DNA from 3 places in the Agrobacterium sp. GD03872 genome. Region 1 is predicted to be linked to each of the others. Evidence: riboswitches for the same ligand, from Rfam matches in the RefSeq annotation. Region 1 holds a riboswitch; each other region holds the start of a gene.
What was found. Region 1 has a riboswitch for cobalamin ahead of N5D22_RS03660 (ABC transporter substrate-binding protein). Riboswitches for the same ligand answer to the same signal wherever they lie in the genome.
Positions count from the first base shown of each region.

Region 2: linked by a shared signal. The riboswitch ahead of bluB (5,6-dimethylbenzimidazole synthase) and the one ahead of N5D22_RS03660 (ABC transporter substrate-binding protein) in region 1 are both predicted to bind cobalamin.
Region 3: linked by a shared signal. The riboswitch ahead of nrdH (glutaredoxin-like protein NrdH) and the one ahead of N5D22_RS03660 (ABC transporter substrate-binding protein) in region 1 are both predicted to bind cobalamin.

Region 1 is NZ_JAOCCY010000001.1:752,242-756,721, reverse strand. Features, by position in the region: gene N5D22_RS03675 (pseudoazurin) at 1-67, opposite strand, end outside; gene N5D22_RS03670 (ABC transporter ATP-binding protein) at 64-864, opposite strand; gene N5D22_RS03665 (iron ABC transporter permease) at 861-1,889, opposite strand; gene N5D22_RS03660 (ABC transporter substrate-binding protein) at 1,886-2,917, opposite strand; cobalamin riboswitch at 3,075-3,309, opposite strand; gene N5D22_RS03655 (GNAT family N-acetyltransferase) at 3,349-4,227, opposite strand; gene argE (acetylornithine deacetylase) at 4,431-4,480, shown strand, end outside.
Region 2 is NZ_JAOCCY010000003.1:11,251-15,730, forward strand. Features, by position in the region: gene N5D22_RS07530 (DUF2865 domain-containing protein) at 1-725, shown strand, start outside; gene bluB (5,6-dimethylbenzimidazole synthase) at 929-1,645, opposite strand; cobalamin riboswitch at 1,742-1,925, opposite strand; gene N5D22_RS07540 (TolB family protein) at 2,056-2,886, opposite strand; gene N5D22_RS07545 (glyoxalase superfamily protein) at 3,078-3,455, shown strand; gene N5D22_RS07550 (NAD+ synthase) at 3,651-4,480, opposite strand, start outside.
Region 3 is NZ_JAOCCY010000002.1:13,669-18,148, reverse strand. Features, by position in the region: gene nrdE (class 1b ribonucleoside-diphosphate reductase subunit alpha) at 1-1,426, opposite strand, end outside; gene nrdI (class Ib ribonucleoside-diphosphate reductase assembly flavoprotein NrdI) at 1,414-1,812, opposite strand; gene nrdH (glutaredoxin-like protein NrdH) at 1,825-2,046, opposite strand; cobalamin riboswitch at 2,302-2,526, opposite strand; gene N5D22_RS04000 (nucleoside triphosphate hydrolase) at 2,660-3,289, opposite strand; gene N5D22_RS03995 (ATP-binding cassette domain-containing protein) at 3,286-4,068, opposite strand; gene N5D22_RS03990 (ABC transporter permease) at 4,068-4,480, opposite strand, start outside.

The sequences.
Region 1 (4,480 bases):
TGACGACAGTGGCGCAAAACAGTCTGGTCTTTGCAGCGGCGTTTGCGAGCTCCGTCAATGTCATCATCGTGCCAGTACTTTCCTTGCATGCCCGGCCCGCCCGTGGGCCGGCAGAAAACGAATATGAGAAAAGCCGCCCTCATCCGTGGTGACGACGCATTCCACCCCGAAGACGGCGGCTATTCTCGCCGGTGTCAGAACCTCCCGCGGCGGACCGACCGCGATCATCTCGCCCCGATGCATGATGGCGACGCGATCGCAGAACATGGCGGCGTGATTGAGATCGTGCAGCGCCGCCACAACGGTCAGGCCCTGCCGGCGCACCAGATCGAGCAGGCCGATCTGATGACCGATATCGAGGTGATTGGTCGGCTCGTCCAGGAGCAGGATATGCGGCTCCTGCGCCAATGCGCGGGCAATATGCAGCCGCTGGCGTTCGCCACCGGAAAGATGGTGCCAGTTGCGCTCCGCCTTGTCGGCCATGTCGACATTGGCAAGTGCTGCATCAACAATGGCGTCATCCTCCTGCGACCAGGCGGAAAGCGGCCCGAGATAGGGCGTGCGCCCAAGCTCCACCGCCTGTCGTGCTGTGATGCGCTCGGTGGTTTCGGCCTGCTGCTCCACGAAGGCGAGCCGGCGGGCAAGGTCTCGCCGTCCCAATGAGGCAAGCGGCTCACCCCCGAGCGTAACCTGCCCCCGGCGCGGCTTGCGAATGCCTGCCAGCATGGAGAGCAGCGTGCTTTTGCCGGAACCGTTCGGTCCGATGACGCCAAGAAACTCACCCGAACCGACATCGAGTGAAACGCCGCGCACGATATCGACATTGCCGGCGTGAAAATGCAGGTCGTGGGCGGATAATTTCATGAACGCCCCCTCTTCTGACCGAGAATGAAGGCAAAGGCGGGCGCACCGACGAGGGCCGTGATGACGCCGATGGGCAGCACCTGTCCCGGAATGACGATGCGCGAGAGAATATCCGCGACGATCATGAAAACCGCGCCGGTTAGCGCCGTTACCGGCAGCAAGATGCCGTGGCGAACGCCGACGAAGATACGCGCGGCATGCGGAATGACGAGGCCCACGAAGCCAATGGAGCCGACCAGCGACACCATTGCAGCCGTCATGATCGCCGAAACGGAGATCAGCGCGGCATAGACCCAGCGTACCGGAATGCCGAGCGAGGCAGCGGCCTGACCGCCGAAGGCGAAGGCATCGAGCGCCCGGGCATACCAGAGGCATACGGCAAGTCCTGCGAGGCTGACCGGCAGCGCCAGCCAGACATCCGGCCAGCGCACGCCCGAGAGGTTGCCCAGCAGCCAGAACATGATGCCGCGCGCCTGTTCAGCATTGGCGGATTTAGTGACGATGAAAGAGGTCATGGCGTTGAACAGCTGTGAGCCGGCCACCCCCGCCAGAATGATGGCGCTGTTGCCGTGTCCCGCCCGCACGGCCAGAAGACTGACCAGCGAAAACGCAACAAAAGCGCCGATAAGCGCACCGGCGGGCATCGTCAGGAACCCCGCGCCGAAACCCAGAAGCGCAACAGCGACGGCGCCAGTGGAGGCGCCGGCGGAAATGCCGAGAATATAAGGATCGGCGAGCGGATTGCGCAGCAGCGATTGCAGCACCGCGCCAGCGAGCGCCAGCGAAGCACCGCAACAGGCCGCAACGACCGCACGGCTGAGACGGTAACTCCAGACGATACCCTCATCCAGCGGCTCCAGCGGATAACCGGCATGGAAGACACGGTTGGCGATGGTTTTCGCCACGACATCGAAAGGAATGGCGGTCTCGCCGATGGCCGCCCCGGCCATCAGCGCGACGAGCAGCAGGGCGAGCGCGGCAAGAGCCAGCCCCGCCCTGCCGAGATGGACGGAGAGACCGTTCACTTGGCGAGACCGGCAGCCGAAATCGCTTCAGCCAGCGTTTCGATGCCTTCAATGGTGCGGATGGTGGGGTTCATCGCCTGCGCATCCATTTCGAACACACGACCTTCCTTGACGGCAGGCATGATGCTGGCCACGGGATCGGTGGCGAGGAACTTCAGCTTGACGGCGACATCATCCGCGGGGAAACGACGGCGATCCATCTTGCCGGCGACGATGATGGACGGATTGGCCTTGGCGATGGTTTCCCAGCCGACGGTCGGCCATTCTTCATCGCTTTCGATGACATTCTTCAGCCCCAGCGCGGACATGATGTAACCGGGCGCGCCGTTGCGGCCGGCCACATAGGGATCGATATCCAGCTCGGCGCTCGAGAACCAGAAGACGGCCGAAAGCTTGCCGTTGGCGGAGGCGATCTTGGCGCGGGCGGCATCTTCACGCTTCTTCAGGTCGGCAACGACCTCTTCACCGCGATCCTGCACGTTGAAGATTTTGGCGAGATCGCGAATTTCCTGATAGATCAGTTCCATGGTGAAACCGGTGTTGCGCACGCCGTCGCCGCCGCCGGAATTGTCCTTGCCCATGCAATCGGCGGGCGAGGTATAGACGGGAATGCCGAGTTCGGCAAATTGCGCCGGCGTTCCGACAACGCCTTCGGGGCCGATCTGCCACTGGAACTGCGTCGTCACGAGGTCGGGTCTCTTGCCGACGACCGCCTCGAAGCTCGGATCGTTATCGGCCAGTCGCTCGACCCTGGCATTGGCTTCCTCGTAACCCTTCAGAACCGGGCCGATCCACAGCGCGGTGCCGACCACCTTGTCGGCGAGGCCGAGCAGGTAAAGAACCTCGGTCGTGCTCTGGCCGACGGACACGGTGCGGGCGGGTGCCTGCTTGAAGGTGATCTCCTGACCGCAGCTGTTGATCGTCAGGGGATAGGTGGTTTCGGCAGCGTAAGCGTTGGCAACAGGCAAAACCGCAAGCGCGGCGGCCAGAAAACCGGCATGGGCCGGCAGGCGTCTAGAATGAAACATGTGTTCTCCAGTCGAAAGTAAAACTTATTCCAGAGCAGCAGGCGTCAGAACGCGCAGCAACAGCGGGACGTCTTGTACGGAGAACGGGCATAGGACGCAAACGAAATGTTATGAAATAACATTACAATCTCCTCCTCCGGGCTTCCCCGCCCGTAACGATGGTTTATATTTTGACGGCAGGTCTCCTGGCTCACGGATTTACGTCACTCATCTGCCTTCCCGCATTCCGGAGAATACAGTGGCACGACGCCTTGAGCGTCACGGGGATGAACGACAATCCGCTTACAGTTGCGGGGGCAGCCACGGCATTGGGCGAAAAAGATCGCCCGCACCATGTTCCCTATTAATCCCTTCGCCTTTCGGCTGCAGGAACCGTCGCTTTCTCACATAAGGGGCAAGAGGCGGGGCGTCAATTGCGATAGTGCCGCACCTCAGCACAAAGACGGGCCTGCCAGGGCGAAAATCTTTGCGGAACCGGAGCCTGCCGGTTGCGGCGCGCCTTTCGACATGGTGGTGAGCGTTTCGATCACCACCAGCCCGGATTGCGCCAGGAACTCGGTCAGAAGACCGCTATCCCGCACGGCATCGAGACGGACAAGCTGATCGCCGAGATCGGAAAAATGCCGCCTCACCAGCGCAATCGCATCCACCTCGTCACCGGCAACGACCGGGCCGACAATATGGCCCCGCCCCGCAGCACGCCGCAATGCAAAGGCGGCAAGACGATCGGCCTCGAACAGGCCGTAACCCGTATTTTCCCGGAGAAGGCGTTGCAGGACGCCCCGGCGGGAAGCACCGAAAGCCGCCCGATCCAGATCCGCCACAGCGGACAAATGATCCTCGGACAGCGGCTCGATTCTCTGTTTTCTTCCAAGCGTCGGCATCTCGGCAGGGCAGCGCGCCTTGCCGCGCAGGAGATGTACTTTCTCCGTATCTCCGGAAAAACCCAGCCGTGCGAAAAGCCGTCGCGAGGCTTCCGTGGCGTTCAACCGCAGGGCGGCGTCAGGGTAACCCGCAATGAGTTGGCCCACCAGCCATGGCGCAACGCCCTGCCCCTGCAAACGCGGGGAAACGATGACCATGCCGACCGTCGCGAAACCCTCATCATAAGGAAACAGCATTGCCGTTGCGACAAGGCGATCGATTTCGTCAAGCGCGGCAAGGCCGACGCCGCACTGCCGCAGGAAACACCATTCATTCGCGTGATATCGCCATCCGACAGCCATGGACAAAGCATGCAGATGATCGGCCTCTACATCGGCGATATCCACTGTCCGCAACTCGAAACTATCGACTTTGAGCAGCTCCATGACAAACGGCTCTCATTCCCTCCGGCGCGGAACATTGATCCCGGCAGCCCAGCTCACGACATCCGAAGATAACCAGCCTTGCCGGCAGGAATTTTCCGAAAGCGCTGGAAGGACACAACAATCTACTGAAATCACCCGTATTTCAGCAGATAAACGCCGCAGGCCGCTCTAAGCTTTTCGGCGTTGAAGCGACGGAGACAGCCATGAACGCAATCGACATTCTGGAGCGTCTTGTCGGCTTCGCGTCGGTGGT
Region 2 (4,480 bases), on a different contig from region 1:
TCGCCGCCCTCGACGCCAATGGCTGCAACACCGCGCCGCAGACGGAAACGCAATTGCCGCCGCCGCCCGATGTGACGCGTTATCCCGATGCTTTCCGGCAGAATGGCCGGCAAAATGGCGACGGGCCGGGACAGGCGGGGCTTTCTCCCTACCCCAACGCCGCCGCCGAAGGCGGGCTTCGCACACTCTGCGTGCGCACCTGCGACGGCTCGTTTTTCCCGATCGCCTCCAATGCCTCGCCGCTCGATTTCCGCGCCCAGGCGGAGCAATGCGAGAAAATGTGTCCGGGGACCGAGACGGAGCTTTATTTCCACTCCATGACGGATCAGGAAACCGCCGACATGGTGTCTGCCGAAACCGGAAAGCCCTACAGGGATCTGCCGACCGCCTTCGCCTACAGGAACGCCACGGCAAAAGCGCCGGGCTGCGCCTGCAACATGGCCGCCTATCACGAGGAAATGCAAAAGCAGGAAGAGGCCGCCAAGCCGCAGCCCGAAAAGCCCTATTCCGGCATCACCACCATTCCATCACCGCAAGGTGACAGGGCTGAGAAACCCGCCGAACAGCAACAGGCCGCCAAGCCGCCGGAAGCGCCCGTTCCCGAACGCGACTACGATCCGAACGACAGCCGCGTCCGCGTCATAGGCCCGAAATTCCTGCCCGACCAGACGGGCCGTATCGACCTGAAGAACCCGGCGTTGAAGGGTATACAGCCGCAGCAGTGAAATCTCTTCCGCGCTCGTAATGGGGCAAGCGCGCGCCTTGTTTCTTCTCCCCAAGGGGGAGAAGTCCGCGGCAGCGGGATGAGGGGGCAGCGTCAGCGATATTCGGAGAGCTTGCCCCCTCATCCGGCCCTTCGGGCCACCTTTTCCCCGGCGGGGAGAAGAAATCCGCGGCGACGTCCCGCCTTATTCACAGGCCTCCGCTTCTACACCCCGCCCCAGCGGTTGCGAAACACCAGTTCCTCCAGCGGCACACGCTGCCGCCAGCCCTTCACCGCCAGTTCCGGCTCGGTATAGAGCGCATCGACACGCCCAAGGCACAGCCAGGCGACGATTTCGATATGATCGGGGATTTCCAGAATGGCGCGGATGTCGCTATCGTGGAAAATGCTGACCCAGCCGACGCCGACGCCTTCGGCGCGCGCCGCAAGCCAGAGGTTCTGGATGGCGCAGACGGTGGAATAGACATCCGTGCGCGGATTGTGGGTGCGGCCCAGCACCACCTTGCCGCCGCGGGTGGGATCGCAGGTGACGCAGATGCTGAGCGGCGCCTTGCGGATGCCTTCAAGCTTGAGGCTGCGATAAAGCGCCTGCTGCTCGCCCGCAAACATCGCCGCCGCCTCCTCATTGGCGCGGCTGAAGGCCACAAAGGCCGCCTGCCGCACCGCGCCATCGGTGATGAGGGTGAAATTCCACGGCTGCATGAAACCGACCGAGGGCGCAGAATGCGCCGCCTTCAAAAGACGCTCGACAAGCTCGTCCGGCAGCGGATCGGGCAGGAACTGATCGCGCACATCGCGCCGGGTCTCGATGGCGCGGTAGATCGCCTCGCGTTCTTCGCAGGAAAACGGGCGCGCGGGCGAAAGCGCATGATCGAATGGACTGGCCTGCAAGGGATTACCCTCGGACGGATCGGTCGGCATCGTTTAACCCCAACAATGCGGGCGCGCGGACGCGGAAACCATGCCGGTCTTCGCGGCGACAACACGCCTCTTCAGCAACCTGCCGCCGTCCGCGCGGTTCGGTCTATCCCGCCAGGCCGGTCTTCTGACTCGGCTTCATCCACCCCTTTCGCCTTCCCGAATGACTCCAGTGGCTTCAGAAAAAGGGCGTCCGCCTCACAGCGCTGGGCACGTTCCGGTCTTTCACCGGATTCCCGATTCTCCCGCCGCAACAACGGGCACCTGACCGAAAAATCTATGGGCAAAAAAGCTTGCGAATGCAAGTATCTTGGCGGGCGATGCGCAATGTGCCGATGATCCTCCCACACCTTCATCATTCCGGCCTTGGGCCGGAATGATGAAAGGCGGAACTCTCCCTCGTCCTAACCGCATCACTCTACCGGAAAGTACCGCACATAAGCGAATTCGTCCCCATCCGGATGCCAGTTGGGCGAGTTCATGGTGCCCTGCCCGCCAAAAAGCTCAAACAGCATTTCGACATTGCCGCCTTCCATATCCATCAGCCGCACCCGCACATCGAGGTCGCGCGGATGGTCGAAGACGTCACCGTCATAGGAGACGAACACCACCTTGTCACCTCTGGGGGACGGATGTGGAAACCAGTCGCCATAGGGGCTGTCGGTAATGCGCTCGACGAAGGAGCCATCCACCCGCACGCGCCAGACCTGCATCCGCCCGGTGCGGCTGGAATTGAAATAGATCCACTCGCCGTCGGGCGAATAATCCGGCCCGTCATTGCGGCCTTCGCCATGGGTCAGGCGCGTCTCGACGCCGCTCTCAATATCCATGGCGTAGATATCGAAAACCTGATCGCGAATGCCGCAATAGGCGAAGCTTTTTCCGTCCGGCGACCAGCCGTGCCAATAGGAAGGCAGGTTCTTCGTCATCAGCCTTGGCGCGCCGCCCGCCGATGGCAGAAGATAAATGGCGCTCTTGCCGAATTCCACCTTGTCGGAAATGGCGTAGAGCGAACCGTCAGGCGATATGCCGTGGTCGTTGTTGCAGAGCGTCGCAAAGCCGGTATCGACCTTTTCCGGCGACGTATCACCGGCGGGAGACAGGCGATAAAGCAGCCCTTCGCTGTTCAGCAGCAGATATTTTCCATCCGGCGACCAATTCGGCGCTTCGAAGAGATCGGGCGTCTGCCACACCACCCGCATCTGCCGGGTGCGGATGTTGAAGATTTCGATGGAGCTGCGCATTCTGCCTCCCGGGCGTGTCCGTGTCTCGTTCAAAGCGCCCGGCAATGCAGACATTCCGTTTGCATCCGCCATCGCCTCGATTATGATCCTAGGGCGGCAGGCACCGTCCTGCAAATTCAAACCGGAAAAAACGCCAGCGCTCCGGCACCGTCCGCGCCGCTTGCCGTTTCTCCCAGGCCAGAGGTTCCGCGATGAATACCATCGCCGATCACGGCATCCGCTTCGGGCGGATCGCCGCAATGCTTCCTGTCAAAAATATCGAAAAGGCCCATGATTTTTATGTCGATGTACTGGGCTTCGAAAAGACCTTCGAAAACGGCGACCCTGTCGGCTTCATGATCCTCAAACAGGGCAATGCCGAGCTGCACCTGACATTGCAGCCCAGCCACAAGGCGGCGCCCTTCAATGTGGCGCATATGATGGTGAGCGATGTCGATGCGCTGCATGCGCTCTGCAAGAGCCACGGGCTGCGCATCATCAAGGGCCTGCAGGACAAAGATTATGGCCTGCGCGCCTTTGTGTTTGAAGACCACGATGGCAACCGCATCGATGTGGGGCAGGCCATTTGAGATGAGTGGACGGCGCGGGGTTTTCTCCGCGCCGTTTATGGGCTGTCAAAAAAAGCTCCTCACACGCGACGTCATCCTCGGGCTTGACCCGAGGATCCACAATCTCAACCGCATTTGGATCCTCGCCTCAAGGGCGAGGATGACGGAGAAAGGCGGTTAACTCACCCGCCAGAAATCGATGGCGCGCGCCTTCAATCACCGATCCCGGAACCGGTTGGTGATCGGATAACGCCGGTCACGCCCAAAGTTCTTCTTGGTGATCTTCACGCCCGGCGCCGATTGCCGGCGCTTGTATTCGGCGAGATAAAGCAGATGCTCCACCCGGTGCACCGTCGCCACATCATGGCCGCGCGCGAGAATCTCCTCGACCGACATTTCCTTCTCGACAAGGCATTCCAGAATATCGTCCAGCACCGGATAGGGCGGCAGCGAATCCTGGTCGGTCTGGTTGGGGCGCAATTCGGCCGAGGGCGCCTTGGAAATGATATTGACCGGGATCACCTCGCCGGAAGGGCCGAGCGCGCCCGGCGGCACATGGGCGTTGCGCCAGCTGGAAATGGCATAGACCTGCATCTTGTAGAGGTCCTTGATGGGGTTGAAACCGCCATTCATGTCGCCGTAGAGCGTGGCGTAACCCACCGACATTTCCGACTTGTTGCCCGTCGTCACTACCATCGAGCCGAACTTGTTCGAGACGGCCATCAAAATGGTGCCGCGCGTGCGGCTCTGCAGGTTTTCCTCGGTAATGCCCTCTTCCGTGCCCTCGAAGAGATCGGAAAGCGCCGAGAGGAATCCTTCCACCGGCTCTGAAATCGGCACGATATCGTAACGGCAGCCCAGCGCCTTGGCGCAATCGGCCGCGTCCTTCAGCGATTCTTCCGAGGTATAGCGGTAAGGCAGCATGATGCAGCGCACCCGCTCCTCGCCCAGCGCATCGACGGCAAGGGCGGCGCAGATCGCCGAATCGATGCCGCCGGAAAGGCCGAGAACCACGCTCTTAAAGCCGTTCTTGTTGACGTAATCGC
Region 3 (4,480 bases), on a different contig from region 1:
CATTGCCCTTTTCCACCGAGGGAACGGAAGAGATGTGGCTCATATCCGAAACAGCCGTCAGCGCCCGGATGGAGGTCTCGATGGTCTTGCCGAAATCGGCCGAATCCATCGCCGACGCAATATTGAGTGATCCGAGATTGCAGGAAATATCCTTGCCCATATGGCTATAGGACAGATCGGCGTTGAACTCGCTCGCTTCGCTGACCTGCAGGATTTCCGAGCAGAGATTGCTCATGCTGATGCGGCCGGCGACCGGATTGGCGCGGTTCACCGTGTCCTCGAACATGATGTAGGGGTAACCGCTCTCGAACTGGATTTCGGCGATCACCTGGAAGAATTCGCGCGCCTTGATCTTCTTCTTGCGGATGCGGCTATCGGCGACCATTTCATGATATTTTTCACTGACCGAAATCTCGGTCAACGGCACGCCATAGACCCGCTCCACATCATAGGGCGAGAACAGATACATATCCTCATTGTTGCGGGCGAGTTCGAAGGTGATGTCGGGGATCACCACGCCGAGCGACAGGGTCTTGATGCGGATTTTCTCGTCGGCATTTTCGCGCTTGGTATCGAGGAAGCGCATGATATCGGGGTGGTGAGCGTGCAGATAGACCGCGCCGGCACCCTGTCGCGCGCCAAGCTGGTTGGCATAGGAAAAACTGTCTTCCAGCAGCTTCATGACAGGGATGACGCCGGACGACTGGTTTTCGATCTGTTTGATCGGCGCTCCAAATTCGCGGATATTGGTCAAGGACAGCGCCACGCCGCCGCCGCGCTTGGAAAGCTGCAGGGCCGAATTGATGGAGCGGCCGATGCTTTCCATATTGTCTTCCACACGCAGCAGAAAACACGAGACCAGTTCACCACGGCTCTTTTTGCCGGCGTTGAGGAATGTCGGCGTTGCCGGCTGGAAGCGGCCTGAAATGATCTCATCGACCAGATTGCTGGCAAGCTGCTCATCGCCACGCGCAAGGGCCAGTGCCACCATGCAGACGCGATCCTCGTAACGCTCCAGATAACGTTTTCCGTCGAAGGTCTTCAGCGTGTAGGAGGTGTAATATTTGAAAGCGCCGAGAAAGGTCGGGAAGCGGAACTTCCGGGCATAGGCTTCGTCATAGAGATCGCGGACGAAGTTGAAGGAATACTGATCCAGTACCTCCTGTTCGTAATATCCCTCCGTCACCAGATAATCGAGCTTTTCCCTGAGGTTATGAAAAAAGACGGTGTTCTGGTTGACGTGCTGGAGGAAATATTGCCGGGCGGCCAGCCGATCCTTGTCGAGCTGGATCTTTCCGTTCTCGTCGTAAAGGTTCAGCATCGCGTTCAGCGCGTGGTAGTCCAGAGCCGCATCGAGCGGCTTCTGGGTTGCGGCTGCCGGCTGTTTGGCGTCCTTGCGCAGCGCGCCTGAGGTCAGCGTGTCCAAAATCGTTCCAATCCATGTTTGACATTGGCGACATCTTCCTCCGTGCCGAGAAGCTCGAAGCGATAGAGAAACGGCACCGCACATTTGCGCGAGACGATATCTCCGGCGGATGCGAAAGCTGCGCCAAAATTCGTGTTTCCCGCCGCGATGACGCCGCGAATGAGATTTCGGTTGGAGGGCTCGTTCAAGAACCGGATGACCGGCTTTGGCACGGCCCCTTTGGTGCCGCCGCCCCCATAGGTGGGGGTGACGAGCACATAGGGCTCGGACACATGGGGAACATCTTCCTCAACGCCAAGCGGCAGACGAAACAGACGCCGTCCCAGTTTCAGAAGGAAACGATGGGTGTTTTCGGAGCGGCTGGAATAATAGACGATCAGGCCCATCGCCCCGCCGCCTCAGCTGATCGAGCCGATCATATCCGGCCGGAAACCCGCCCAATGGCGCTCGCCGGCAACGACGACGGGAACCTGCATGTAACCGAGGCCACGGACATGATCGAGCGCTTCAGTATCTTCGGAGATATCGACGATCTCATAGGGGACGCCGATGCGGTCTAGCGCACGATAGGTGGCGGTGCATTGGACGCAGGCGGGCTTGCTGTAAACGGTGACGGTCATAATTTCCTCTCTCGAAGCCGGTTTCGGACACGGCTCAACATTGCCGATTGCAATCGCAATCGGACGGCGATGGTTCTGTCATTAGGGTGGGCGTGCGCGGCTTTTAGCCGCGTAAAATCACTCTCTACGCCGACGAGCGCAGCAACTCAAACAAATGCACTGGCATGACTTCACCCCGAAGCTTGTTCTGGAGGGGGCAGAAAAGGGCGAACGCAAATCATTTGCGCCATACACCTTCCTCCGGACACCCCGCCCGTGGACGTTTGCGCTCAAGGCAGGTCTCCTGACTTGCGGGTCACAACATCTATCCCGGCCTTCCCGAAGCTCTCAGCCCCAGTGACCCAAATCGGAACGATGCTCGCCGCTTACAGTTGCGGGGGCAGTTTCGGCCTTGCTCCGCCATGAAGGCGTTACGCACCGAATTCCCGTCTTAGCTCCCGACCCTTGCGAATCGGAAGAACCTCGAACACCACATATAGTATATGAGGAAATTTTCGCGTCAACGGATAGACATGGGAAAGCCGCGCCCTGTGGATCAAAAAGATTCAACACATGGTCAACAAAGGCTTAACGGCAAGTGCGCCTTGCCCCTCCAGCGCGGGAAAGCGTTAATCTATTCCCAGATATCGATACGGATATCGGCGGGGCGGGCGTTTTCGATCACCCTTTTTCCGTTGGGAAGATCGTTTTCGAAAAGTTTGGCGTGGATCGCGGCCGCATCGAGACCGTAACCCTGCCATCTGTCCCGCAGCCTCTTTTCCAGCACGTCGACGGATGGACCGACAAAGATGGTGAGGTCGAAGCTTTCGGAAAGCGTCGTCCAGGGCGCTTCATTCAGCAGAAGGTAATTGCCTTCAGCAAGGACGAAGCGTGTTTCCGGGGCGATGGCGCGGGCGGAGGCAATGGCGATTTCGCGGGAGCGGTCGAAGACCGGTACCAGAACTTCCTGCCCGCCCTTGCGGACGGCGGAGACAATATCGAGGAACCCGCGCACGTCGAATGTTTCCGGCGCACCCTTTCGCGGCAGCAGTCCGCGTTCCGCAAGAATGCCGTTATCCATATGGAAACCGTCCATCGGTAGAACAGCGGCCGTTTCGCCGCGCAGGCGCAAGGCGTCGCAAAGCGCATCCGCCAGCGTGGATTTGCCGGCCCCAGGGGGACCGGCAATGGCAATGATGAAACGGGATTTGCGCTCTGCCCGCCGAAGAACGTCTTCGACGATCGTCTCGAGTTTAAGCGTCATGCGGCAAGCGTTTCCTTCGGCGCTTCCTTGGCGCCGGTCATGAAGGCGACGGCATCCGACATGGAATAGTCCTTCGGATTGATAACGCACAGGCGCTTGCCAAGCCGGTGGATATGGATGCGATCCGCGACCTCGAAAACATGCGGCATGTTGTGCGAGATGAGAACGATCGGCAGGCCGCGCGAGCGCACGTCCAGAATAAGCTCCAGAACACGTCGGCTTTCCTTCACGCCGAGTGCTGCCGTCGGTTCGTCGAGGATGACGACCTTGGAGCCGAAGGCCGCCGCACGCGCCACGGCCACACCCTGACGCTGGCCGCCGGAGAGGGTTTCCACTGCCTGATTGATGTTCTGGATCGTCATCAGGCCAAGTTCCGACAGTTTCTCCCGGGCGAACTTTTCCATGGCCGGGCGATCCAGCGCCCGGAACAGGCTGCCCTGAATGCCGGGTTTACGGATTTCCCGGCCGAGAAACATATTGTCGGCTATGGAAAGCGCCGGCGACAGCGCGAGGTTTTGATAGACCGTCTCGATGCCCGCCTTGCGCGCCTCTATGGGCGAGCGGAACTGCACGGGCTGGCCTTCCAGCCGTATCTCCCCCTCATCGGGTGTCACCGCACCGGAAATCGCCTTGATGAGAGAGGATTTACCCGCACCATTGTCACCGATGACGGCGAGGATTTCGCCCGGATAGAGATCGAAATCGGCATGGTCGAGGGCGGTCACGCGGCCGTAGCGTTTGACGAGATTGCGTGCCGTGAGAATGGGTTCTTTTGCCATCAGCCTGCTACCTTTCTGATCCACTGGTCGATTGCGACAGCCATGATGATGAGGACGCCGATCAACAGATAGGTCCATTGCGGGTCTGTTCCGATAAGCCTGAGGCCGAGCGAAAAGACGCCGACGATCAGGGCGCCGAAAATCATGCCCATGATGGAGCCGCGCCCGCCGAACAGCGACAGGCCGCCGATAACCACTGCGGTAATGGATTCGATATTGGCGAATTGGCCGGCGGTCGGCGAAACCGAGCCGATGCGGCCGATCAGGGCCCAGCCAGCAAAGGCGCAGATAAGGCCGGACAGCGTGTAAACGGTGGTCAGCATGCGCTTGACGTTGACACCGGCAAGTTCGGCGGCATCCGGGTCGTCACCGACAGCATAAAGGTGGCGGCCCCAGGCGGTGCGGTTGAGCA